Regions from separate parts of the Ruegeria sp. D7 genome, predicted to be linked through region 2. Evidence: riboswitches for the same ligand, from Rfam matches in the RefSeq annotation. Region 2 holds a riboswitch; each other region holds the start of a gene.
What was found. Region 2 has a riboswitch for cobalamin ahead of ACRZ9U_RS05980 (energy-coupling factor ABC transporter permease). Riboswitches for the same ligand answer to the same signal wherever they lie in the genome.
Positions count from the first base shown of each region.

Region 1: another riboswitch for cobalamin. It lies ahead of ACRZ9U_RS04750 (DUF1636 family protein); the one in region 2 lies ahead of ACRZ9U_RS05980 (energy-coupling factor ABC transporter permease).
Region 3: another riboswitch for cobalamin. It lies ahead of ACRZ9U_RS17135 (DUF1636 family protein); the one in region 2 lies ahead of ACRZ9U_RS05980 (energy-coupling factor ABC transporter permease).
Region 4: another riboswitch for cobalamin. It lies ahead of ACRZ9U_RS07020 (hypothetical protein); the one in region 2 lies ahead of ACRZ9U_RS05980 (energy-coupling factor ABC transporter permease).

Region 1 covers NZ_JBQFPG010000002.1:374,695-380,436, reverse strand. Annotated here, with positions in the region: gene ACRZ9U_RS04760 (glycosyltransferase family 2 protein) at 1-488, opposite strand, end outside; gene ACRZ9U_RS04755 (NAD(P)-dependent oxidoreductase) at 603-1,589, opposite strand; cobalamin riboswitch at 1,695-1,901, shown strand; gene ACRZ9U_RS04750 (DUF1636 family protein) at 1,987-2,367, shown strand; gene cobW (cobalamin biosynthesis protein CobW) at 2,364-3,419, shown strand; gene cobN (cobaltochelatase subunit CobN) at 3,425-5,742, shown strand, end outside.
Region 2 covers NZ_JBQFPG010000003.1:197,427-203,168, forward strand. Annotated here, with positions in the region: gene ACRZ9U_RS05965 (hypothetical protein) at 1-294, shown strand, start outside; gene ACRZ9U_RS05970 (AMP-binding protein) at 287-1,708, shown strand; gene ACRZ9U_RS05975 (transglutaminase-like cysteine peptidase) at 2,213-2,836, shown strand; gene ACRZ9U_RS05980 (energy-coupling factor ABC transporter permease) at 2,942-3,625, opposite strand; cobalamin riboswitch at 3,702-3,914, opposite strand; gene ACRZ9U_RS05985 (L,D-transpeptidase) at 4,130-4,792, shown strand; gene ACRZ9U_RS05990 (hypothetical protein) at 4,834-5,133, opposite strand; gene ACRZ9U_RS05995 (MerR family transcriptional regulator) at 5,452-5,742, shown strand, end outside.
Region 3 covers NZ_JBQFPG010000014.1:39,697-45,438, forward strand. Annotated here, with positions in the region: gene ACRZ9U_RS17125 (peroxidase family protein) at 1-1,601, opposite strand, end outside; gene ACRZ9U_RS17130 (catalase family protein) at 1,620-2,687, opposite strand; cobalamin riboswitch at 2,946-3,153, shown strand; gene ACRZ9U_RS17135 (DUF1636 family protein) at 3,256-3,612, shown strand; gene ACRZ9U_RS17140 (ABC transporter ATP-binding protein) at 3,609-4,394, shown strand; gene ACRZ9U_RS17145 (ABC transporter substrate-binding protein) at 4,413-5,360, shown strand; gene ACRZ9U_RS17150 (iron ABC transporter permease) at 5,362-5,742, shown strand, end outside.
Region 4 covers NZ_JBQFPG010000003.1:394,500-400,241, reverse strand. Annotated here, with positions in the region: gene recR (recombination mediator RecR) at 1-8, opposite strand, end outside; gene ACRZ9U_RS07035 (YbaB/EbfC family nucleoid-associated protein) at 73-417, opposite strand; gene ACRZ9U_RS07030 (DNA polymerase III subunit gamma/tau) at 653-2,413, opposite strand; gene ACRZ9U_RS07025 (phosphatase domain-containing protein) at 2,586-3,086, shown strand; gene ACRZ9U_RS07020 (hypothetical protein) at 3,091-3,498, opposite strand; cobalamin riboswitch at 3,590-3,810, opposite strand; gene ACRZ9U_RS07015 (alpha/beta hydrolase family protein) at 3,932-4,789, shown strand; gene rsgA (ribosome small subunit-dependent GTPase A) at 4,826-5,742, opposite strand, start outside.

The sequences.
Region 1 (5,742 bases), on a different contig from region 2:
AACCCTTTGGTCCGGTGATGCGGATAGCCGTCTTCCGTGGCGGCCTGAAAGAAAGTCTCAGGTACGGGTCGATCAACGAAATCGTTCTGACCCGCGTTTCCGAACATGCGCCAGCAGATCGAGATCGCGTCCGCCACGCCGCTGGCCTCAACGAGGCTTCTTATATCACTATTGGGCAAACGGATATTGATATACTCGTCCACATCCAAACTGAGAATCCAATCCGATGACAGATAGCTTGGATGATTCCGCGCAAGCGAAAATGCACGAACCTGCGGCGCGGCGCGCGGACCCAGCCTGTTTCGTTCGTGGTGAGCCCAGCCAAGCGCTTGCAACCGTTTGCCCATGGCATCGGTACCATCAGCGCAATCATTGGTATAAATCAGAATGTCATCAAAGCCGATTGCGTGGTTGTAGGCCACCCAATCGATCATGAAAGGCCCTTCGTTTTTCATCGTTGTTACGATGAGAAAGGTCTCATTGGTCATAAGTTGTTCTCTTGCCTGTGCCGGTGTCGGATTCCTGTTGACCTATTTAGAATAGCCCCAGAATTTTGTCCAACCAGGTCGCCAGACAGCCGCAACGCTTGCCGATTATTTGATCTACCGATTCTGCGGGATCACCTCGTAACCCGGTTCTTCTGGCTCGTCGTCCAGCATCTCGGTTGGGAACCCTGGCGCCTGGATCTCCAGTCCGGTCGCGTCCTCTAGCCGCCTGATGATGTTCGGGGACAGTTCACGCTCACCATATCGCGCGATACCATCTTCGAAAATCTTGATCATCAATGGGTTTATCTCAAGGGGAACTCCGGCACGGTCGGCGACCTCCTGAAACAGACCGATATCTTTTTTCACCAGGTCCATGGTGAAGGAAATATCGCGCGAGCCGTTCAGGATGACCTGACTTTCGGTCTCGTGCACGAAGGATGTGCCTGACGATATCTTGATCGCTTCATAGGTGGTTCCAAGGTCCATACCGGCGGCCTTGGCTGTCACCAAAGCCTCGGCGCAGGTGATCAGGTTGGCGGTAGCCAGATAATTGGTCAACACCTTCAGAACAGAGGCCGAGCCCAGATCGCCCGTGTGCAAAATGCGCCGCCCCATGGTGGTCAGGAATGGCAGGATACGTTCAAAAGTCTCACGATCACAGCCTGCGAAGATCGAGATATTACCCGTCGCTGCCCGGTGACATCCGCCGGAAACCGGGCAATCCACTGCAGCCCCACCTCGTTCAATGACCATTGCGCCAAGGCGTTTGACTTCGGCTTCATCGGTGGTCGACATTTCCATCCAGATTTTGCCAGGGCCGACCTCTGGCAACATTTCCTGCATCACCGCATCCGAGGCCGCAGGAGAAGGCAAACAGGTTATAACAGCATCGCAATTGCGCATCAGTTGCGCCGGGCTTTTGGCGGCTTTGGCACCCTTGGCGACGAATTCGGTCACCAGATCCGGGTTCAGGTCATGAACCGTCAGATCGATACCGTTTCGTAGCAGCGATCCAGATAGCTTGCCCCCTACATTCCCCAGCCCGATAAACCCTACTTTCATGCGCGGTATCCTCCTGTTCGCATCTTGCTGCCATGCCAGCACGTCGTTGCAGAAGTATCATGCCGCCCAGCGACCCCGACAGGTCGCTTTTTATCCGCTTTTTCACGGATCGGCGCGACTCGCTTGACAAGCAACCCTGCCCTGCCGCATGTCCCTTTCGTTGGTGTCTGCGAGAGCAGATGAAAAGGGAATGCGTCAGCGGTTTTTGCCGTCAAACGCAGCCGCCCCCGCGACCGTGACCGGAGAGGGTGCCCAAAGCCACTGGCAGTATGGCCGGGAAGGCGGGACATCCGACAGAGGCCTCCTCTGACATCCGCAAGCCGGGAGACCTGCCAACGCCCGAAGATGAAACCGGACGGGGTGTTCCGGTGTGGGGCTGTGATCGGCCCGCATGAAACCCCGTCCCCCACGAAGAGGATTTGGGGGGATGAGAGACATGACCGAGACCGCACCGGTCGAACTGCTGGTTTGCACTACCTGCCGTCGCGGGCTGCCTGTCGAGGATGACGCCCAGCGCCCCGGCACGTTGCTGCACAAGGCGCTTGAACAGGCGGGCCTGCCCGAAGGCATTACCTTGAAAGCTGTGGAATGCCTGTCGAATTGCGATGAAGGCTGCTCGATCGTGCTACGCGGAGGACCGGATCGCTGGACTTTCGTGTATGAACATCTGAACGAGATCGACCATGTCGAAACCATCGTCGAAGGCGCAGCCAAATACCTCGCCACCGAGGACGGTTTGGTCAAATGGCGCGAACGTCCTGAACATTTCCGCAAAAACTGTGCGGCCCGCATTCCCCCGATTGGAGCCCTGAAATGAGCAATCTTGAGAAACTCCCCGTCACTGTGATCACCGGCTTTTTGGGCTCGGGCAAAACCACTTTGGTGCAACACCTGATGCAGAACCCGCAGGGCAAGCGTCTGGCGGTGGTCGTCAACGAATTCGGCGATGTCGGCGTCGATGGCGATATCCTGAAGTCCTGCGCCATTCCTGATTGCCCCGCAGAAAACATCATGGAACTGGCCAATGGTTGCATCTGCTGCACCGTGGCCGATGATTTCATCCCGACCATTGAAGCCCTGATGGCACTAGAGCCGCGCCCCGATCACATCCTGATCGAAACCTCCGGTCTTGCCCTGCCAAAACCCCTGCTGAAGGCGTTCGACTGGCCCGATATCCGCTCGAAAATCACCGTCGATGGCGTGATTGCTCTGGCCGATGCCGAGGCTGTGGCCGCTGGTCGGTTTGCACCGAATGTCGAGGCGGTGGATGCGCAACGCATGGCAGATGACTCGATTGATCATGAAACTCCCTTGTCCGAGGTGTTCGAGGATCAGATTTCCTGCGCCGACATCATTCTGCTGACCAAGCCCGATCTGGCTGGCCCGGAAGGCGTTGCGAAAGCGAAAGAGATCATCGCCGCCGAAGCGCCCCGCCCCCTGCCCGTAGTCGAAGTGGCTGAGGGTGCCGTGGACGTCCGCGTCGTGCTGGGTCTAGAAGCCGCGGCCGAGGATGACATGGACGCGCGTCCCAGCCATCACGACGGCCATCACGATCACGAGCATGACGATTTCGAAAGCATCATCGTTGAACTGCCCGAGCAAACCGATCCGATTGATCTGGTCGCCAAGATTGAACGATTGGCCAACGAGTTGAATATCCTGCGCGTCAAAGGCTATGCCGCCGTTCAGGGCAAGCCCATGCGCCTACTGGTTCAGGCCGTCGGTGCGCGCGTGCGTCACCAATATGACCGCCCGTGGGAGCCCGGCGAAGACCGTCGCTCGCGCCTTGTGGTCATTGCCGAGCATGACGATATCAAAGAGGCCGAGATCCGGGATATCCTCGTGGGTGTAACCGAGGCTGCCGAGTAAGACCTATGCACGTCGTCTTCCGCGAAAGCCATGGGCTCGAAGAAACCGAGACCCCGACCGATCTGGGCCAAAGCCCGGCTGATCTGGTGGTGCTGTCCTTTTCCGACAGTGACCTTGGCGCTTTCGCGGCGGGATGGCATCGTGGAGGTGGGCCTGAAGGACGCATGCCAACGATGCGGCTGGCCAATCTGACGGCGCTGAAGCATCCCCTCTCAGTCGACACCTATGTCGAGCAGACACTGGAGGGCGCAAAGGGCATCCTGATCCGTCTGATCGGTGGAGTGCCCTATTGGGCCTACGGCTTGCAGCAGGTTCTGGCGCTGGCGCAGGCCAAAGGGATTGCACTGGCCGTACTGCCCGCAGACGGTCGCGAGGATACGCGGCTGGATGATTACTCTACCCTGCCTGTCTCGACCCTGCGGCGGCTGGCGCATCTGTGCGACACCGGCGGTGAGGTCGCGGCGCAGGCCGCTCTGGCGCAGATGGCACTGGCTGCGGGGTTGTATGCAGGTCCGGTCATGGGCGCCAAGACCATCCCCGAATGCGGTGCCTGGTGCCCAGATCACGGCGTGATCCCTGCAGAAAACGCTCTGCCCGGTGATGCGAAACGTATCATCGTAACCTTCTATCGTGCTTATCTGACCTCGGCGGACACAGCCCCAATCGCAGCGCTGATCCGCAGCTTGCGCGCGCGAGGTTTTGAGGCCGTCGGCCTGTTTGCCCCGTCGCTCAAAGCACCAAATGCCGCCGATTGGCTGCGCGAGACTATTGTAGCGCTGAAGCCTTCGGCGATCGTCAACGCCACCTCATTCTCAGGCAAGGGCGCATCAGGCACCTCACCTCTCGATGTGGCAGAGGTGCCGGTCTTTCAGGTGGCGCTGGCCACCTCACGCCGCAAAGCGTGGGCCGAAGCGGAACGTGGCCTTTCACCAGCTGATCTTGCCATGCATGTGGTCCTTCCGGAAGTGGACGGGCGGATCAACGCGGGCATCGTATCCTTCAAAGAGCCGGGCAAACGCGACCCGCATCTCGAGTATTCTCGCTTCGCTCATCGGGCTGAACCCGAACGGATCGAAGCCATCATCAACCGCGTCTCCGGCTGGCTGAACCTTCACGACAAACCCAAAGCGGAGCAGGTTCCGGCGCTGGTACTATCGACCTATCCCGGCAAAGACTGGCAGATGGCACATGCAGTGGGTCTGGATGCGCTGGCCTCGGCTGAGGCAATGTTGCTCGATCTGCAAGGCGAAGGGTATGACACCGCGCCTACCGAGCCGATTGCTGAAACTCTTCTTGATGCCCGGATTTCATGGCCGCTAGAGGATTATCAGGCGGCGCTGGCGGCGCTGCCGGAAACACTCCGCGCCGATCTCAATAAGGTTTGGGGCACTCCCGAAGACGACCCTGCTTTCACAAATGGCGCGTTCCACTTCACTGCGCTGCGTCGCGGAAAGGCTCTGATCGCGCTGCAGCCCGAGCGCGGCACACCCGAACTGCGCGATGACGACTATCACGATCTGTCGCGCACACCGCGCCACGCCTACGTCGCCTTTTACTTGTGGCTGCGCAAAGGATTGGTCGCGGATGCGCTGATCCATATCGGCGCACATGGCACGCTGGAATGGTTGCCGGGAAAATCAGTCGCCTTGTGCAACGAATGTTGGCCCGAGGCGTTAATCGGCGATCTGCCGGTGATCTACCCCTTCATAGTCAACGACCCCGGCGAGGCCGCGCAGGCCAAGCGTCGGATCGGGGCGGTTACGTTGGGCCATATCCCACCCCCGATGAAGGAAAGCGGCACACCAGATCGCATGGTGCGGCTGGAATCGCTGTTGGACGAGTTCTCGAATGCGGATGGCCTCGACCCCAAACGCCGTGACCGCCTGCAGGAAGATATCCGGGACGAGGCGCAGGCCATCGGGCTGGAAAGCGATCTTGGCCTCGATCAGGCCACCTGTACCGCCGAGGCGATCACGCGCATTGACCGATTTGTCTGCGACATCAAGGAAAGCCAGTTCGGTGATGGGCTGCATATCTATGGGCGCGTCCCCGATGAGACGGGCAAATTCGACGCTGCCCCCTCAGCCCAAGCTGAACGCTCTGCCCTGATTGACGCTTTAGCGGGCAAACGGATCGAGGCCGGGCCGTCCGGATCCCCCTATCGCGGGCGTACGGATGTTTTGCCGACCGGGCGGAATCTATATACGACCGACCCACGCTCGGTTCCCACGCGCGCGGCCTACACACAAGGCGTCAAGCTCGCCGAAGAGCTGGTTCGGCGGCATCTGCAGGAAGAAGGCGACTACCCCAAGGGCTTGATCGT
Region 2 (5,742 bases):
ATCCTTTTTGCGCGCCGCCATGACGGGACATTGGCCGGGTTTCTGTTTGGCATTCCCAATTATGCCGAAGGCCCCAATCCGGCATCCGCAATCCTCAAGACCTATGCAAGTCTCGAACCGGGCGCCGGACGGCATCTGGCTCACCGGTTTCACAAGGCGGCGTTCAGGATGGGGTACGAAACCGCCATTCATGCGCTGATCCATGATGACAACACCTCCGCCGAGCGCAGTGCAGCGGAAGGCGCGACAATATTCCGGCGCTATACTTTGCTTGGACGGAAGCTGAATGGCTGACCTGCTGTCCCAATTCGCCGCGGCGGTTAAACGGGTTCCTGACCGGACAGCCATAGTGGACGGCAAGGGCCGCGAGATCACCTTTCAAACCCTGCACACGCGCGTTCAGCACTTGGCAGGTCGGTGGCAGGACAAGGGTATCCAGTCAGGTGATCGCGTGTTGTTGGCCATGCCTGTCAACGCGGACCTATATGCGAGTCTGGCTGCGCTTTGGACCCTTGGCGCAACCGTTGTCTTACCAGAGCCAGCCTTAGGGCTGGCCGGTCTGCGCCACGCCGCCCGAACAACGAAGCCAAAAGCGTTCTGTGCAGCGGGTGCGTATTCTTTGCTGAAGTTTCTGGTTCCGGATCTCTGGGCCCTGCCCCTGCTGACGCCTGGTAAAAGCCGTAGCAACCCGGTGGCGCAAAAGGTACAACCGGACGATATCGCCCTTATTTCCTTTACCTCTGGTACAACTGGCCAGCCCAAAGCCATTCCGCGCTCGCACGCGTTTTTGATGGCGCAGTACGATGCCATCGCACCCCTCCTCGACAGCCGCAAGGCCGAGCGCGATCTGGTGGCCTTTCCGGTGTTCACCCTGATCAATCTGGCGGCCGGGCGCACAAGTGTTCTACCCAACTGGAGGTTCAGCAAGCCGGACCGCCTGTCGACTGTGCAGTTGGAAAGCTGGCTCCAAACGCAACAGATCACCCGGGCCCTCATCCCACCATCGCTATGTGAAAAACTGGTTCAATCCGACGATACCGGTCCGTTGCACACGGTGTTTACCGGCGGCGGTCCGGTGTTTCCGAGTCTTGTCGAGGCGTTGAGAACCCGGCACAGCCTGTCAGTTGTGTGCGTCTATGGGTCGACCGAGGCTGAACCGATTGCCCATCTTGACGCCGCGGATATCACGGTGAAGGATCACCGCGACATGGCTGTTGGAAGGGGTCTTCTTGTGGGATACCCGGTGCCCGAAATCACGCTCCGCATCCGCGACAATGAAATTCAGGTCGCCGGCGCACATGTGAATGACGGGTATTTGAACCCGACCCACTCAAAGAACAACAAAATCAAGGAAGGTGACGTCATTTGGCACCGGACCGGTGACGCTGGCGCGCTGGATGATGACGGGCGTTTATGGTTATGGGGGCGCGTCGGGTCCGAAATTGAAGTCTTTTCAGGTACGCTCTTCCCCTTTGCTATCGAAGTCGCGGCACAGCGATGGCCAGGTGTAGATCGATGCGCGCTCGTCAATACCAAAGCAGGCCCCACACTTTGCGTCCAAGGTTCCGCGGATCACATCGACGATTGGACTAAATCTGCGCTTGGTTTTGACGTTCCAAATGTGATTTCGATTAAGCACATTCCTATGGACAAGCGTCATGCCTCCAAAGTCGATCGTACGAAACTTACACGCATAATAGAAACCTGACGCAATATGGCTCGTAGGCCACTGAGCCTGCCCAACTCATCGCTCCCGTCGCTGTGCGCGTTAACAGAGGACTGAGTGTAGCGACGAAGTCATTGTTTTAGAATTTCCAATCAAAACCTGCACACCTTGGTAAGGGGAAATCTGCAATTGCCAGTTACATCTGGCCGCATGAAACATATAATCGCAGATACACTGTTAGGGTGCGCCCCGGCGAACGGTTGATACCCATGTCATTGCACAAAGATGTTCGGCTTGACGCGTCATCCAAATCCGTCCCAAACCTCAAGCGTTTCTAACCCAGAACTACTAGCCGGCTTTCTTCTATGCTGCTGCAAGAATCTCAATTAAGCTCACGCACACAATCACGACTAATAACTGCGCGCTCGCGAACTTTGCTGCTCTGCATTTTAAATTGAATAAGCTGTTGTAATGCGTCGATGAACATAAAAGATTGAAATAGAGTTCTCTTGGCTCGGTAGCTTCGGATACCCAGGAGAAACGAGTATGGGGAAAGCAGATATGACAAAACCTACTTCCGCTCAGAAAAAACTTTCGGAACGGTTACCAGTTTATCTATCGTTGGCCTGTATCATATGCAGCTACCTTGTCTCCGCCGCTTCATTGCAAGCTTCTGAGCTTCCCTGGATCAAACTAGATAGAGAGGTTCAGGCGCCATCGGGCGCCAAATCACTCTGCAAAGATTATTCGTGGGCGTGCGCGAATACTCGTACTTCTGGTCTGCCAGAAGCGCAGGAGAAACAGATCGTTAAAGCGATTAACTTGCGCGTCAATCGGAGGATCCGCGCCGTTTCGGATCAAAACCAATACGGGACAAAGGAATACTGGACGCTACCAATGCAGGGGTCAGGGGATTGCGAAGATTTCGCTTTGCAAAAGAAGTTTGAACTAATGCAGAACGGCTTGGATCCTACGAAGCTACTTATTGCAACTGTCTTAGACACCAATCGCAGTGGCCATGCAGTTTTGGTTTATCGCTCGAGTGAAGGCGATTTGATTCTGGACAATGTCACCAACAGGATCAAATCGTGGAAGGAAACGAGGTATCTTTTCCTACGAATACAGGACCCAAATCACCCTGATCGTTGGGTACAGGTTTCTAGCGGCTAAAAACAATGTGGCGCGCCCTCGAGACGCGCCACAATAAAATTTTGGTCCTGCGGCTACTGGTTGTTTCGCGGCAACCCAAGTTTAGGACACCGCTTCAAACTTTGGTCAAGCTTTCGCAGCGTTGTACAAACGCGGAGTCACCAGACCTGTACTGTTCAAACCGCGCATCGCCTTGGCTGCCGCAAGCACTGCCAGATCAGCAATCGGCTCAATGACAATTACCAGCATATAAGCACCGCCAAAGGACAGAACCGACGCCATGGTTTCTGCGCCGAAACCCTGGCCGTAGAAGGCCCAGAACCCAACCCATGCGACTACTCCTCCCTGATACGTCGCACTTAGGGCAAGAGCTTGGCCATATTTGAGGTCAACATATGCTGTGCCGGGTGCGATGATGCGGCTGGCCAGTGCTTGTAGCGCAAATAGCGGCACCAGCAGAGTGGTCAGGTTGATGAAGTACTGCGGAAGATCGAACGGGGCAAAAAACACACCCTGAATCAGGAGACCAGCTGCCAATCCAAAAGCCGCGGGTGCAGCACCGAGAAGCAGAAACAGCGTCGACCCTAGGATGAAGTGGACTTCAGAGACACCAACCGGGAAATGCGGCAGGACTTCGAAGAAAAGGAAAACCCCAACGGTGGCGAGCACCGAGCGCATAACAAAAGATGCAGGTCCATTCGCTCGCAATGTGGAAAACGTTTCTTTCGCTGCGTAAGTAGCCGCACCTGCGGCGGTAACATAGGAAAGCGCGATTTTGGCACCATTCACGATGCCCGGTTCGATATGCATGTTCTTTCTCCCTACCGCCTCACCCGGCGGCTTGTCAGGTTGAATCGACCGTAAGGCCGACAGGTTCAGTCTGGGCATAGCCCGGCGCTTTACGGCAGGTCTCCTGACTCGCGGGTGCTCGCTCCGCCAACCTTCCCGGTTCCATTACGAACCAGTGGTGTCTTGGCATCGCTCTCCGCTCACAGTTGCGGGGGCAGTTACGGAATTGGCGCCATTGAAAACACCGAACCGTATTCCCTTTTAATCCTTTTGGCTTCCGCCATCAGGAACCGAAAACAAATCACCGCTACAATGGCGGCTTCGCCTGTGTCAATTGTCTTTGCGACCTATTCCAATGTAAACTCGACCGAAGCAGGATTCACGCAACCGGTCACGTGATCAACTGGGTAATCCAAGCGTTACCTGAAACCTCTTGAAGCTCTAGCTGCTAGAGGCTTTAAGATTCGAATTAATTCGCGATAGTGCGATCCAAATACGTTAAACTTGTGAACCAGGACGAGACCTATGCTTACAAGGCGCCATTTCATTCAATCCACCACAGCGCTGTTCTCGGCGTCTGCGGCCAGTCCATTGATCGCCAAAACCTGGCCAACCGCATCGCAGAAGACCTATTGGGACAGTCAGGTCACGCCAATTGGTTACGATCCAATGACCTCAAATCCGTGGGGTGTTCATGACCGTTTTTTACCAAGACGCGTCGCGGCAAATGATGGTTTGGTTCCAGGTGACATCCATGTGGATGCCGTCGCGCGCTATCTCTACCATATCGAAGAAGGCGGGACCGCAATGCGCTATGGCGTAGCGATCGCGCGCGGGAACCTTTACGAGCCCGGCACCTATGTTATCCGCCGAAAGGTCGAATGGCCACACTGGACACCAACCGCTTCAATGATCGAGCGCAACCCCGAATACGCGGAATTCCGGAATGGCATGGAGCCCGGGCCGAATAATGCTCTCGGCTCTCGTGCCCTTTATCTATACGTTGGAGACCGAGACACATATCTCAGAATTCACGGCACGCCTGAGCCAAGAAGCATCGGCGGTCGCGCAAGTTCTGGATGTGTGCGAATGATCATGGCTCATATCAATGACCTCTACCCAAATGTGAAAACCGGCTCGACCGCTTTCCTATACTCTGCCGAAGATAGCGTCACAGCCCGCTCATGAATATTGGGCAGCGTACATGGACGTCGCTGCCCTCATTTCGATCAGGCGTCGCGCGCAATGCAGATCGGAGCGCCATTCGTCGCGCGCAATGGTACCAATGTCGTCTCGACGGGTCCGCTGTGCTCATACCAAAAGCAATTGTCTTCGGGCAGGAGGCGCGCTGTGGTCAAATCCTGCGCCGGCCCTGCCAGCGCTACGACCGAATCTGGCACGTTGCCTGGTTCAAGTGCTTTGCTTTTGGCCCCGGTGAACTGGGCTGAGCAACCAGCCGTAATCGAGACTAACGTGATGGTAATTGCGATGCGTTTCTGCATTGATCTGTTCCAAATTTTTTGCGTCATCTGCAATTAGATTGCATCCACACGGCCGGCCCGCAAGACGAATTGAACTAACAAAATCGCAGGCAAAGAACCCGGATGAAAAAATATTAAAGGTATTGAAGCTCTAGTTACTGTAGGAACTATTTACAAAGGACCATAGAGATTCTTGAGGTCCAATCATGTCATCCGATACCCATAGCCACGACCATGGCCACGAAAACAAACATGGTCACCACGCATGCGGTAGCGGCTGGGTGTCACAGGCCCACCGGCCGGAAGGTGCTATTGTGCGGCGCCAACTCGAACCTACATAAGCTGTAACTTTGTAAGGAGACCCAGATGCTGACGATCGGAACGCTTGGAAAAAAGACCGGAACCAAGGTTCAGACGATCCGCTACTACGAGCAGATCGGACTTATGCCGGAACCGGGGCGCACCGAAGGTGGCCAGCGGCGTTATGGCCATACCGAACTGGATCGTCTGGCTTTTATCCGTCACGCCCGCCAACTGGGGTTTTCGCTTGAGGCAATACGCGAACTGCTTGATTTGTCCGACGATCCAGATCGCCCATGTCATGAAGCTGACAGTATTGCGCGCCGACAACTCAAACAGATTGAGCAAAGAATGGCA
Region 3 (5,742 bases), on a different contig from region 2:
AAACGCGCCACCTGCGAGAATGACGAAGTTTTCTTCAACAACTGAAAACCCTTCTCTGAAAAAGTCTCAGCTGAGTACAAGTTTTTGGACACCATCGGGTTGTTCATAAGCTGCGTGATCGCGTCATACGCCACCATCGATGTCATCAGATCGCCCATGATCACATCGCCCTTGTGCTGTTCCGCAAAGAGACCAGGGAACAACTCGACCCTATTGACGTCGCAATAGAGCCGGCTCAGGTCGGCAATCAATTCGTCCGCAAACGGCTGATCACCAACCATCTCAGTAAAGCTTGAATGCGGTTTGCGGCAGAAATGATGACGATAAGTGTTCAGCGACGGAAGACGCGCCTTACGCGTCAGGGCAATTGTAGCTTCGACAGGGGCAGGAGCACCGGGCGCAGGCCTTTGGAACAGGAAATCGGGCGTGTTGCGCAGCGACATGCGGGCCGCAGGTTGGCGCGACAAAGATCGGATCATTTCCGCCAAGCCCGTTTGTTCGACCAGTCGTGGATTGAACCTGAAGCCTTCTGGGCCAACCTGTGCGCCGTCGATTATGAATCGCTCGGGGATCATCGAATGCCAGCGGTAGAGCAAATTGAACTCAATCGCGATCTGGTTGGAATGATGCCACGGTTGCCAGCGATTGACGCCAACGGGTAGTTTGAAAGGCATATTGGCGATGTGGGCGATGTAATCCTCAAGCACAAGCTTGATCAGCAATGCGATCAAGGTGCAGCGTGTGGTCTGGAACACACGCTCTTTATCCCAGCCTGATATGCCGCGCTTTTCGCGCCACAACAGATCGGCAAAGGTGTTATGGGCGCGCAACATCAGTGTATTGATCGCGATATAACCTATGGTACCATTGCCATTATCGAGCCCGGTTGCATGAAAGTCGAGCAGTAGCTGGTCAATCGCGTGATCGCTGAGACCCGGATGCGCCCGTTTCACCGCATTCCACAGCTTGCATGGATCGTGCAGGGGCTTTCCGTAATTCTCGCCAGTGGCAAGACTGCCATCAAAGGGGGGCGCAAGCTTAACACCACCGGATTGGTTCTTTTGAAACAGCTTCGGGGCCCACATCTCGCCTTGTGTATCCAGACGAAAGGCCAACCGGTGGGTTAATTCATTGGTATCGGGATCGCGTTCGCGCAGCATGTCGGTCTGAAAATCGTTCAGCCCGTAGATTTGGCACAGATCGACCTCGTGGTTCGAATCCGTCTGATCAACCGGTCCTTTCGCCCCAAAGGTGCGCAGGAAACTGTCGGTAAACCATTGTGCGGCCGAGATAAACAAAAGTGTCGATCCTTGCGGGCACATCAAGGTAAGCGGGCTGCCATCCATTTGTGTCCGTCGGCGAAAGAGATCAGCAACTTCGCTTTCCGACGGCAGGACGGGTGAGAGGTCTTCTGGCGTTGTATGCCGACCGATCCAGCGATGGGAAAACACGCCGGGCCATGTCGTGTAGTCTGCGCCCATCGTATAGGGCCGCGGTCGGTGGATCTTCGCGGCGTTTGCAAGCCTGATCGCGGCTAAATAGCTCGTAACGGGTGGGGAGATCTTGAATCCGAGTTTGATCAGATCATCAACGTCCAGCATCAATACATCTCCGTTTGGTCATCGATTCGGGAACCGGGCGCGGGCCAAGCTCAGATAGGTTCTGAGCCGGATCGCATTAATCGGTCCTAAAGGTTCGTGATCTGCCGTGACACGCCAGGGCGCGAAGCTCATCGCGTCTCCATTCTGCGGATCAAATTCTGCACCTTTGGGAATCGTGATATCCGCCACGGGCGTGACGGTATGATGGTACGGATCAAGAGGTGCATCTGGTTGCGGGTCGCATGCCCACCGGATGCGATTGTCGAGCACATCGAATTCGTCGGCCGGGCGCGGGGGCTCAATCACACACAGCTCGAAGTGATTATCTCCATCGGCCACGTCTTGCCGCAAACACTGCCCGATCCCATCTGGGTCGTCTACCGGATGTGCCGGAATTTTTGGTTTCGCGCTGCGGGCCAAGTATCTGACCGTTAGATCGGGGCCCAGCCGATACGGTGTTGTCGACCAGAAATGGACCTCAAAAGGCGAGTGCATATAGTTCGAGGCAAAATCACTCGCGACGCGAAACTGACGCTTGCCTTCACGAGTGAGGAAGGCGCGAAATCCTGCGCGCAGCCCTTTGGTGATCAACCTAAGGCTCCATTTTCGTCGCCCTTTGATCGCGTGCTGGACCGCTTGTAATGTGGCGACAAGCCTGCCCAATCGCTCATATTCATCGGGGACGTAGCTGGGAAACACATCCTGATCGACCAATACGAAATCGAACTCGTCGCTGAGTTGTGTGGTCCCCAGATGCGCAAGTGCCTCGGCGTCGATCAGCTTGGGGCCTGGCACGTCAAAAAGCTTGATCGCCATCCCGTGGGCATCCGATTTCCGGTCATCCAGATGCGCGCCGTTGGAAAAGCGAAGTGCGGCTGAATAGGCAGCGGGCTGTTCAAACAGGCCGTGACGGAACTGTTCTGGTAGATCGTTTCTGACAGTGAATGTTGCAGCCACGCACCCGTGACTGCGCCCATGCTGAGCCCTTAAGCGATGGCCTTTCCACCGTGCAACGGCCTCGAGATTGTGGTCAATGACATCATCAACAATATCCGGCGGCAATGCGTTTTGCGAAACATGCGTCAAAGAACCGTCTCCTTGGATAAACCCAGGCAATGATCAAACAGGGGTAAGGCGCTGACAAAGCTAAACCTCTAAATTTGTTCAGCTTACCTCAGATTGTCTAATTTCCAAACACACCAACTATGGACAGCCGTGGCCAGACAAATTCGGCGCGCAGCCCAACCCATTCGGTTGGTGCTACGGACACGTGGTTGCCCGCGCTCGATCCTCGACCAGAGTTGGGTGCCTTCGACTTTATCATTGACGTGTCCGGTGTTCTCGGGCACTCAATCGATTGATGGTTCCCGGTGGTGTTGCCGCGGGATGAAAAGGGAATACGGTGAGGTTTGCCAAAAGGTGCCAATTCCGTAACTGCCCCCGCAACTGTAAGCGGTGAGCAAGGCCAAACAGCCACTGGTCCACAGGGTCGGGAAGGTTGGCCGAGCGCGGACCCGCAAGTCAGGAGACCTGCCATCAGATGTTTAACCAACCCGGGGCGGGGCGTCCTGGAAGGAGGCTTTGATGGCGCGTCAATCGCGTGTTTACATTGTCGGCAGCTTCCGCATGCGCTTGGAAACAAGTGGAGTGGACCATGCCAGATACGCCTGATCATTTCATTCTAGTCTGCGAAAGCTGCACTGAAGGGCTGCCCCTTGATGAAATTTGCGATGCGTTGACCGGGAAATTACATCGCAGTTTTGCGATCCGCGCGTCGTCTTGCATGGCAGGCTGCGATAGTCCCAGAACGGTTGGGTTCCAGGCCGTAGGAAAGGCGCAATACCTTTTTGGTGGCATTCAGACCGCGGATGAGGTGCAGGCGCTGGCTGAGTTTGCAGCGCAATATCGTGAAAGCCCGGATGGCTGGACAAATGCCACTGATCGCCCGCAGGCGTTGTTCAATAAAACCCTCTCGCGCATGCCGCGGATCGAACAGGGGGCATCGCAATGACGTTGCGACCCTTTCTGATTGCCGAAAACCTTGAGTATTATGCCCTTAACGGAGATGTCCTGTTGCAGGGCGTCTCGTTCGAGTTGGACGAGGGTTCCATTCTAGCCATCGCCGGCCCGAACGGGGCGGGGAAAACGACGCTTCTCAATCTGTTGTGCGGCGCTGAGCCGCTGGCACTTGGCGATGTTCGGATCAAAGGACGCAGTCTGAAACAGCTCTCCGCCAAAAAGCGTGCGCGCATGATCGCAGTGGTAGGTCAGCAGGAACTGCCCGATGGACGCTTGGCGTTACGCGATTATGTTGCGCTGGGGCAAATACCCATCCGTGCGGACCGCTCTACCGAAGGCCACGCGCAAGAGCTGGACCGGATTTTAGACCTGACCGGTCTCGCCAATCTCGCGGACAAGCGCATGGCCCAACTGTCCGGAGGCGAACGTCAGCGTGCCCATATCGCGCGTGCTTTGGCGCAGAACCCTTCGTTGCTGTTTCTGGACGAACCGACCAACCATCTGGATCCTGATGCAAAAGGGCGGATGCTGTCTTTGGTCGCCGAGCTTGGGATCACCGTGGTCATGATTGTACACGATCTGGTCATGATCCCCGAATTCGCCACACACGTGGCGCTGATGAAATCGACCCGTATGATCGAGTTTGGGTCGGTGGACAAGGTGCTGACACCCGAAAGAGTCCGCGAAACTTTTGGCGTTGATTTCCTCTGCTTTCTCCACGAAGGCCGCGTGATCCCGGCGCTTGATATTCGAAGAACCACAGTCTCAACTTAGTCGAAGGAACACACTGAGATGAAATACATCTGGCCCGTGGCGTTTGCCACCGCCATGGCAAGCGGTGCTGCTGCGCAAGAAGTCACCGTAGACAACTGCGGCGAACCACTGGTTTTTGATACCGCGCCCGAGCGCCTGGTTGTGCATGACATGAACATGACCGATATGGCCTTTGCATTGGGTCTGCAGGACAAGATCGTCGGCCTGACCGGCATCACCGGCTGGTACAAGACCAGCCCTGATTTTGATGCTCTGCGCGGCGACATCCCCGAGCTTGCGCCGAAATATCCGACCGTCGAAAACCTGGTGGCGGTTGAACCCGACCTGTTCTTTGCAGGTTGGTACTATGGCATGAAGCCGGGTGGTGATGTGACCCCAGATACATTGGAACCGTTCGGAATCAAGACCTTGGTTCTAACGGAAAGCTGTGTCCATCTGGACAAGGATCGCCCCGAAGCCAGCATGGATCTTCTGTTTGGCGATGTGTTGCGCTTGGGCAAGGTGATGCAAGTCGAAGACAAGGCCGAGGCTCTGGTCTCGGGCTGGAAAGAGCAGCTGGCAGCGATCGATGCCAAGACTGCTGAACTGCCCAAGCCCCGCGTCTTTCTTCTGGATGGTCCTGCAGATGCTCCGTTTACCGCCGGTAAATTCGCGATTCCCGATGCGATGATCACAGCCGCTGGTGGTGAAAACGTCACTCATGACATGGACACGAGCTGGGGCCGCACTTCGTGGGAGGCCGTTGCCGCATCGAACCCGGAATTCCTGGTTTTGTTGGATTATCAGACCGGCAATGGCGCCGAGGACACCTTCAAGTTCCTGCAGGAACATCCCGTCATGTCGCAGACTGATGCCGTCAAGAACGAACGCTGGATCGGATTGCGCTACGAAGAGCTGACGCCCGGACCGGCAAATATCGAAGCGATCTCGAAGATGGCGCGCGCGATGCATCCGGGTCAGAGCTGATATGGGCCGATTGGGCCTGACGTTGTTGCTGGGGGCGGTCGTTTTGGCCGCCCTTTTGCTGATTTCCACAATCTACGGCACAACCTCGATACCTTTGTCCGAGACCTTCACCGCGATCTTGCGCGGTACCGGGTTGCAGGACGGAGAGATGTCGCCGCTGCATAGGATCGTATTCGACCTGCGATTGCCCCGCGCGTTGTTGGCAGCCGTGATCGGTGCCGGGCTGGGCATCGTTGGCGTGGTGCTGCAAACGACCACACGTAATGACCTTGCCGATCCATTTCTGTTCGGCCTGTCCTCGGGCGCGGCAGCGGGGGCGGTGTTTGTAATTACCGTGACCGGAGATATTCTGGGTTTCTGGACTCTGCCTCTGGCTGCCTTT
Region 4 (5,742 bases), 200 kb from region 2:
GAACTCACCGTGAGACCCTCGCAATTGGGCCAGGGAAACACGCCCCGGCCATAGATCCGTCAGGAGGGTGTATCAGAACGGCAGCTTGATGTCTGCGGGCAGGCCCATGCTTTCGGTCAGCTTGGCCATTTCTGCCTGCGAACGTTCCTGCGCCTTGGTTTGGGCGTCCTTGATCGCGGCGAGGATGAGGTCTTCGACTACTTCCTTATCGTCACCGTTAAAGATCGACGGGTCGATATCCAGACCTTTCAACTCGCCCTTGGCGGTCGCGGTGGCCTTGACCAGCCCGGCACCGGATTCGCCGACAACCATGATGGTGTTCAGCTCTTCCTGCATGTCAGTCATCTTGGTCTGCAGATCCTGCGCGGATTTCATCATCTTGGCCATGTCACCCAGGCCGCCTAAACCTTTTAGCATCGGTAATCTCCTGTCACTCGATTTGTGGCCTAGATACGAAGCGTAACCGCGCGGCACAAGAGGTCAGGATACTCCCGCCCGTCGTCAAGGTCTTTGGCAAGACCTTTCCTCCCGTTGGGGACGGCAGGGGGCAAGGGGCGCTGCCGGGCCCAAAGCCGCTCAGGGGTATCGGCGTTAGCCGGTGGCCCGTGGCGGGGGAGGGAGCATTTCGTTGAGGTGCGCTTATGCTCGAAAGTCAGTCCTCTTCAAACGGGTCCCATTCGTCTTCGACCTCGGGCAGGGCTTCGGTTTCGACTTGAGCGGCGCGTTGTTCTGCGGTTTCGATGCTCTTGATCCGCGCTTTCGGGAAATGAGTCAGCACTGCTTGCACCAGAGGATGCTGTTCAGCCTCGGCCTTCAGTGCCAAGTCTGCAGCGTCCCGTACCTCGGCAATGGTCGGTGCGTTGCCCTCAGCGACAATAGAAACGGCCCACCGGTTGCCCGTCCAACGCTGCAGCGACGCGCCCAATCGTTGTGACAGGTCGGTCGGGGCGTTGTCGGTTGGGGCGAACTCGATCCTGCCCGGTTGGTAGGATACCAGACGCACGCCGTTTTCGACCTCGACCAACAACTTCACATCCCGGTTGGCTCGGATCAGTTCGACCACATGTTCAAATGTTGGATAGCGTGCCAGCGCTGCCTGCACATCCTGGGCCAGCGCGGCCGTTGGCCCGCCTGCGTTGCCGCCGATTCCCGATGCGGCATAGGCCGATCGGGCCACAGCCTGTGGCGCGGCAGGAGCATGTCCCGGCGCACCGATTCCCTTGCCGGGGCCACCATTGGGCGGCGGAGGCGTATCTTGCAGACGCTTGATCAGCTCCTCCGGGCTAGGCAAGTCGGCCACATGGGTCAGGCGGATCACGGCCATTTCCGCAGCCATCATTGCGTTGGGTGCGGCGGAAACTTCCTCGAGCGCTTTCAGCAGCATTTGCCACATGCGTGTAAGGACTCGCATGGGCAGAGCCTCGGCCATTTGTTGACCTCGGGCGCGTTCGTCGGGGGAAACGGTGGGATCTTCGGCGGCATCCGGGGTGATCTTGACCACCGAAACCCAATGCGTGATTTCAGCCAGATCGCGTAAGACGGCGAGTGGATCAGCCCCTTCGGCATATTGCCCGCTCAGCTCGGTCAACGCGCCTGCAGCATCGCCGCGCAGGATCATATCCATCAGATCCAGCACCCGGCCCCGATCGGCCAGCCCCAGCATCGCGCGCACCTGATCCGCGCTGGTTTCACCGGCCCCGTGCGAGATCGCCTGATCCAGCAGTGAGGTCGCATCGCGCGCCGATCCCTCGGCGGCCCGGGTGATCAACGATAACGCATCCTCGGCAATCTGTGCCCCTTCGGCACCTGCAATTTTGCGAAGCAGTCCGATCATATCCTCCGGCTCGATCCGGCGTAGATCAAAGCGCTGGCAACGGGACAAGACGGTCACCGGGACCTTGCGAATCTCGGTGGTGGCAAAGATGAACTTCACGTGTTCGGGGGGTTCTTCCAGCGTCTTGAGCAGCGCGTTGAAAGCGCTGGTCGACAGCATGTGAACCTCGTCGATGATATAGATCTTGTAGCGCGCGGACGCAGCGCGATAGCGGACGCTGTCGATGATCTCGCGGATGTCATTGACACCGGTGCGGCTGGCGGCGTCCATCTCCATCACATCGACATGGCGGCCCTCCATGATGGCTACGCAGTGTTCACATTGACCGCAGGGTTCGGTGGTAGGGCCGCCGCTGCCATCGGGACCGATGCAGTTCATACCCTTGGCTATGATCCGAGCGGTCGTCGTCTTGCCGGTACCGCGGATGCCGGTCATGATGAAGGCCTGCGCGATCCGGTCCGCCTCGAAGGCGTTTTTCAGAGTGCGCACCATGGCGTCCTGACCGACTAGATCGGCAAAGGTTTCGGGGCGGTATTTGCGGGCAAGAACCTGGTAGGCGGGGCTGGGCGTCTCGGTCATGTCTGCTCTGTCGGATTCGCGTTACGCCGCAGCGTAGAGGCCCCCGCCGCCCGCGTCCACAGCCAGCCGGGACGATTTTCATTTTGGAATGCGTGGGTATGCGGCTAAAATCCACTCTATTCTATTTATTGGACCAGTATGTTGTTGGGTGAAGTTTGTTTGGGGGGAGATTATGTCGCAACTGGTGGTTTATGCGTTGCAGGTCGGCGGAGGCACCTTGGCCTTGTCCTCGATGCCTGGGCGTGGAGGAACGTATGCAGAAGACCTTGATCTTATCGCAGACTGGAAGCCCGGGCTTGTGATCTCGATGACGACTGAGGTTGAGATGATTCAGGATGGTGCGCGGAATTTTGGCGCTGATATTCAGGGGCGTGCCAGCAGATGGGTGCATTTGCCGATCGATGATTTTGGCACGCCACCCAAGGAGATTGTGGAGCGCTGGCCCCGCGTTGGCGCGACTGCCCGTCAGGCGTTGTCAGGTGGTGGCCGTGTGCTAGTGCATTGCCGTGGTGGCTGTGGCCGATCCGGGATGGTGGTTCTGCGTCTGATGGTTGAATGCGGTGAACGGCCTGAGGCGGCATTGAAGCGATTGCGTACGGTGCGTCCTTGCGCAGTCGAGACAAATGCCCAGATGCTTTGGGCCGTTGAACCGGCCCGTGTTCAAGCCGTTTGACGGCCTAGACACCAACATGTGGCGAGATTTCGCCACCGGTATGTGGTACCAGAAGCGAAGCCTCAAGCATGGCGCACGGATGGTTCCTCAGCAGGTCAGAGGGCAGGCTGCTGAACTCGGTCCCGAACATCATGTCAGCGTAGTCATCAAGCCGGTCGATCGCAGTTTCAGGATCGGCGCCGCAGAATACGCGGATCTGATCACATTGGGCGCGAAAGCGGGCGGTACACCCCTCTGGGCAGTGCGACAGGTCTATGCTGCCTTCAATTTCGAACTCAGGTTTTGTGATCGGCTGTGCAGACGACATGGCCTGCGTCAGAGCCCGCGCCATCTGCGCCAATGCGGGGCAGGGTGCGCCAGTACGTTGGCACACGGTCGCCGTGAATTCGTGTGTTTTGGTCTTCCAGATCATCAATGCGCCCTCCGCGCGCAAGGCGCGGGCGTGGCACAGGTTGGTCGTTGCGGAGCACGATCAAACCCGTCCCGGACACCCCGCCCGAGTTTCGGTTCTACATCCGATGGCAGGTCTCCTGACTTGCGGGTCATCGCTTTGCCGACCTTCCCAGCCTTCAAGGCCAGTGGTATCTCGGCATTGCTCTCCGCTTACAGTTGCGGGGGCAGTCTCGGACTAGGTTCTTTCCGGATTTATCCGGGCAGAACCGCACCGTGTTCCCTTTTCATCCCGGCCCGATTGGGCGCGAGAACCATCGCGACATGGCTAGCGGCTGCGCCGTGCCCGAGTCAAGAAGATTGCGTCAGGCAAGTGACGTATGGTCCAGTCACGTCAACCTTGACTTGAGGCGCTTCGGGTGAACTGATCAGTTCAGTCGGTATTGGAGGGCACCATGTTGGACACGCAGCAGGCGGTTGTGACCGAGGATTTTCAAATCCCGTCCGGCCCGGCAATGTTGTCGGCGCGGCTTTACCGTCCGGTTGCCGACCCCGAAAAGGTGGTCGTCATAAACGGTGCGACTGGGGTGCCGAGGGATTACTATCAGTACTTCGCCCGATGGCTCGCCGAAGAACAGGGCATGGCCTGCCTGACTTACGATTACCGGGATTTTGGTCACTCTTTGGTGGGTTCGCAAAAGCGGTCAAATGTCACCATGGCCGATTGGGCGTTGATCGACATTCCATCCGCCCGGGCCGAGATGCGCCGACGGTTTCCGCAGGCCAAGCTATGGAGCATCGGTCATTCCTTGGGCGGAATGTTTGGCCCGATCCAACCCGATATCGATCAGATCGACAGGATGATCTGTGTCTGTTCGGGTCTGGTAACGCTGGCGGATCACCCTTGGCCTTATCGCGCTTTGGCGGCGTTGTTCTGGTATGGTCACGCGCCGCTGGTGGTCAAGGCGCTTGGCTACCTGCCCGGGCGGTTGGTCGGGTTTGGATCGGACCTGCCTGCCCAAGTCTATTGGCAATGGCGCAAATGGTGCACCGCCCCCAAAAGCTATGTGCCAGAGATCGGCACGACACTGCCCGCCGCCCGCTGGAAAGACTTGGGCAAACGTGTCGATCTGTTTACCTTCGCAGATGATGAAATGGTGCCGCCGGATGCTGTCTGGCGTCTTGCCGATCTCTATGGACCCAAAGCCGGGCGCCATCTGCTTGCACCAAGCGAATTCGGAGTGTCCAAGATCGGCCATATAGGTGCATTCGCAAGACGGAATGCGGCAGTCTGGCCTAGACTGATCGCCTGATAGCGCTGGGCACCGGTAGGTCGGTGCCCAGCTTCGTTATAGCCCTTTACGGGATTTTTTCTCGTGCATCACGCTGCGCACCATCTTGCCGAACGCCTTGTCGCGGGCGCGGGCCTGCGCCACCGAAGCGGAATTGTGTTGGTCTTCGCGCCGCAGCTTGCGCCAGCGGTCCAGCCGCGCGGGATCAAGCGTACCAGCGTCGATTGCCGCCTGCACCGCACATTCGGGCTCGGTCTCGTGCTGACAATCCGAGAAGCGGCAATCCAGGCTGAGGTCTGAGATGTCCGAAAATACCTCATCCAACCCCTCCTGCGCATCCAGCAGACGCAACGCGCGCATGCCGGGCGTATCGATCAGCCAGCCGCCATTGCGCATGCGATGCAAGGCGCGTGCAGTTGTTGTGTGCCTGCCGCGCGCATCATCTTCACGGATACCTGCGGTGGCCTGATCCTGCCCCGTCATCCCGTTGGCGAGCGTCGTTTTCCCAACGCCGGATGATCCAAGCAAGGCGCTGGTTTGTCCTTTCGGACACCACGACAGAACTTGTTCGAGATCGCCGTGATCCAGCGCGTTGACCGCAAGTATCGTCAGAAACGGGGCGAGCGATTGGGCCTGATCTACATAAAGGCTCGGATCATCGCACATGTCCGACTTGGTCAGAACGACCACCGGATAGCAGCCTGCCTGATGCGCCAGCGCAAGATACCGCTCCAATCGTGGCAGATTGAAATCGGCGTTGCAGGAACTGACGATGAACAGCACATCAACATTTGCAGCGATCAGCTGCGCCGCTGCCCCTGTACCTGCGGCCCGGCGCTGCAGCAGGCTGCGCCGGTCCAGCACGCGGCGTATGCGTTTGTTTTCATCCGCCATAACCCAATCCCCAACGGCATATGCGCCGGTTGATTGATCCAGAGATAACAAAGGCGATTCACCTTCAGGGCTCAGCCCGA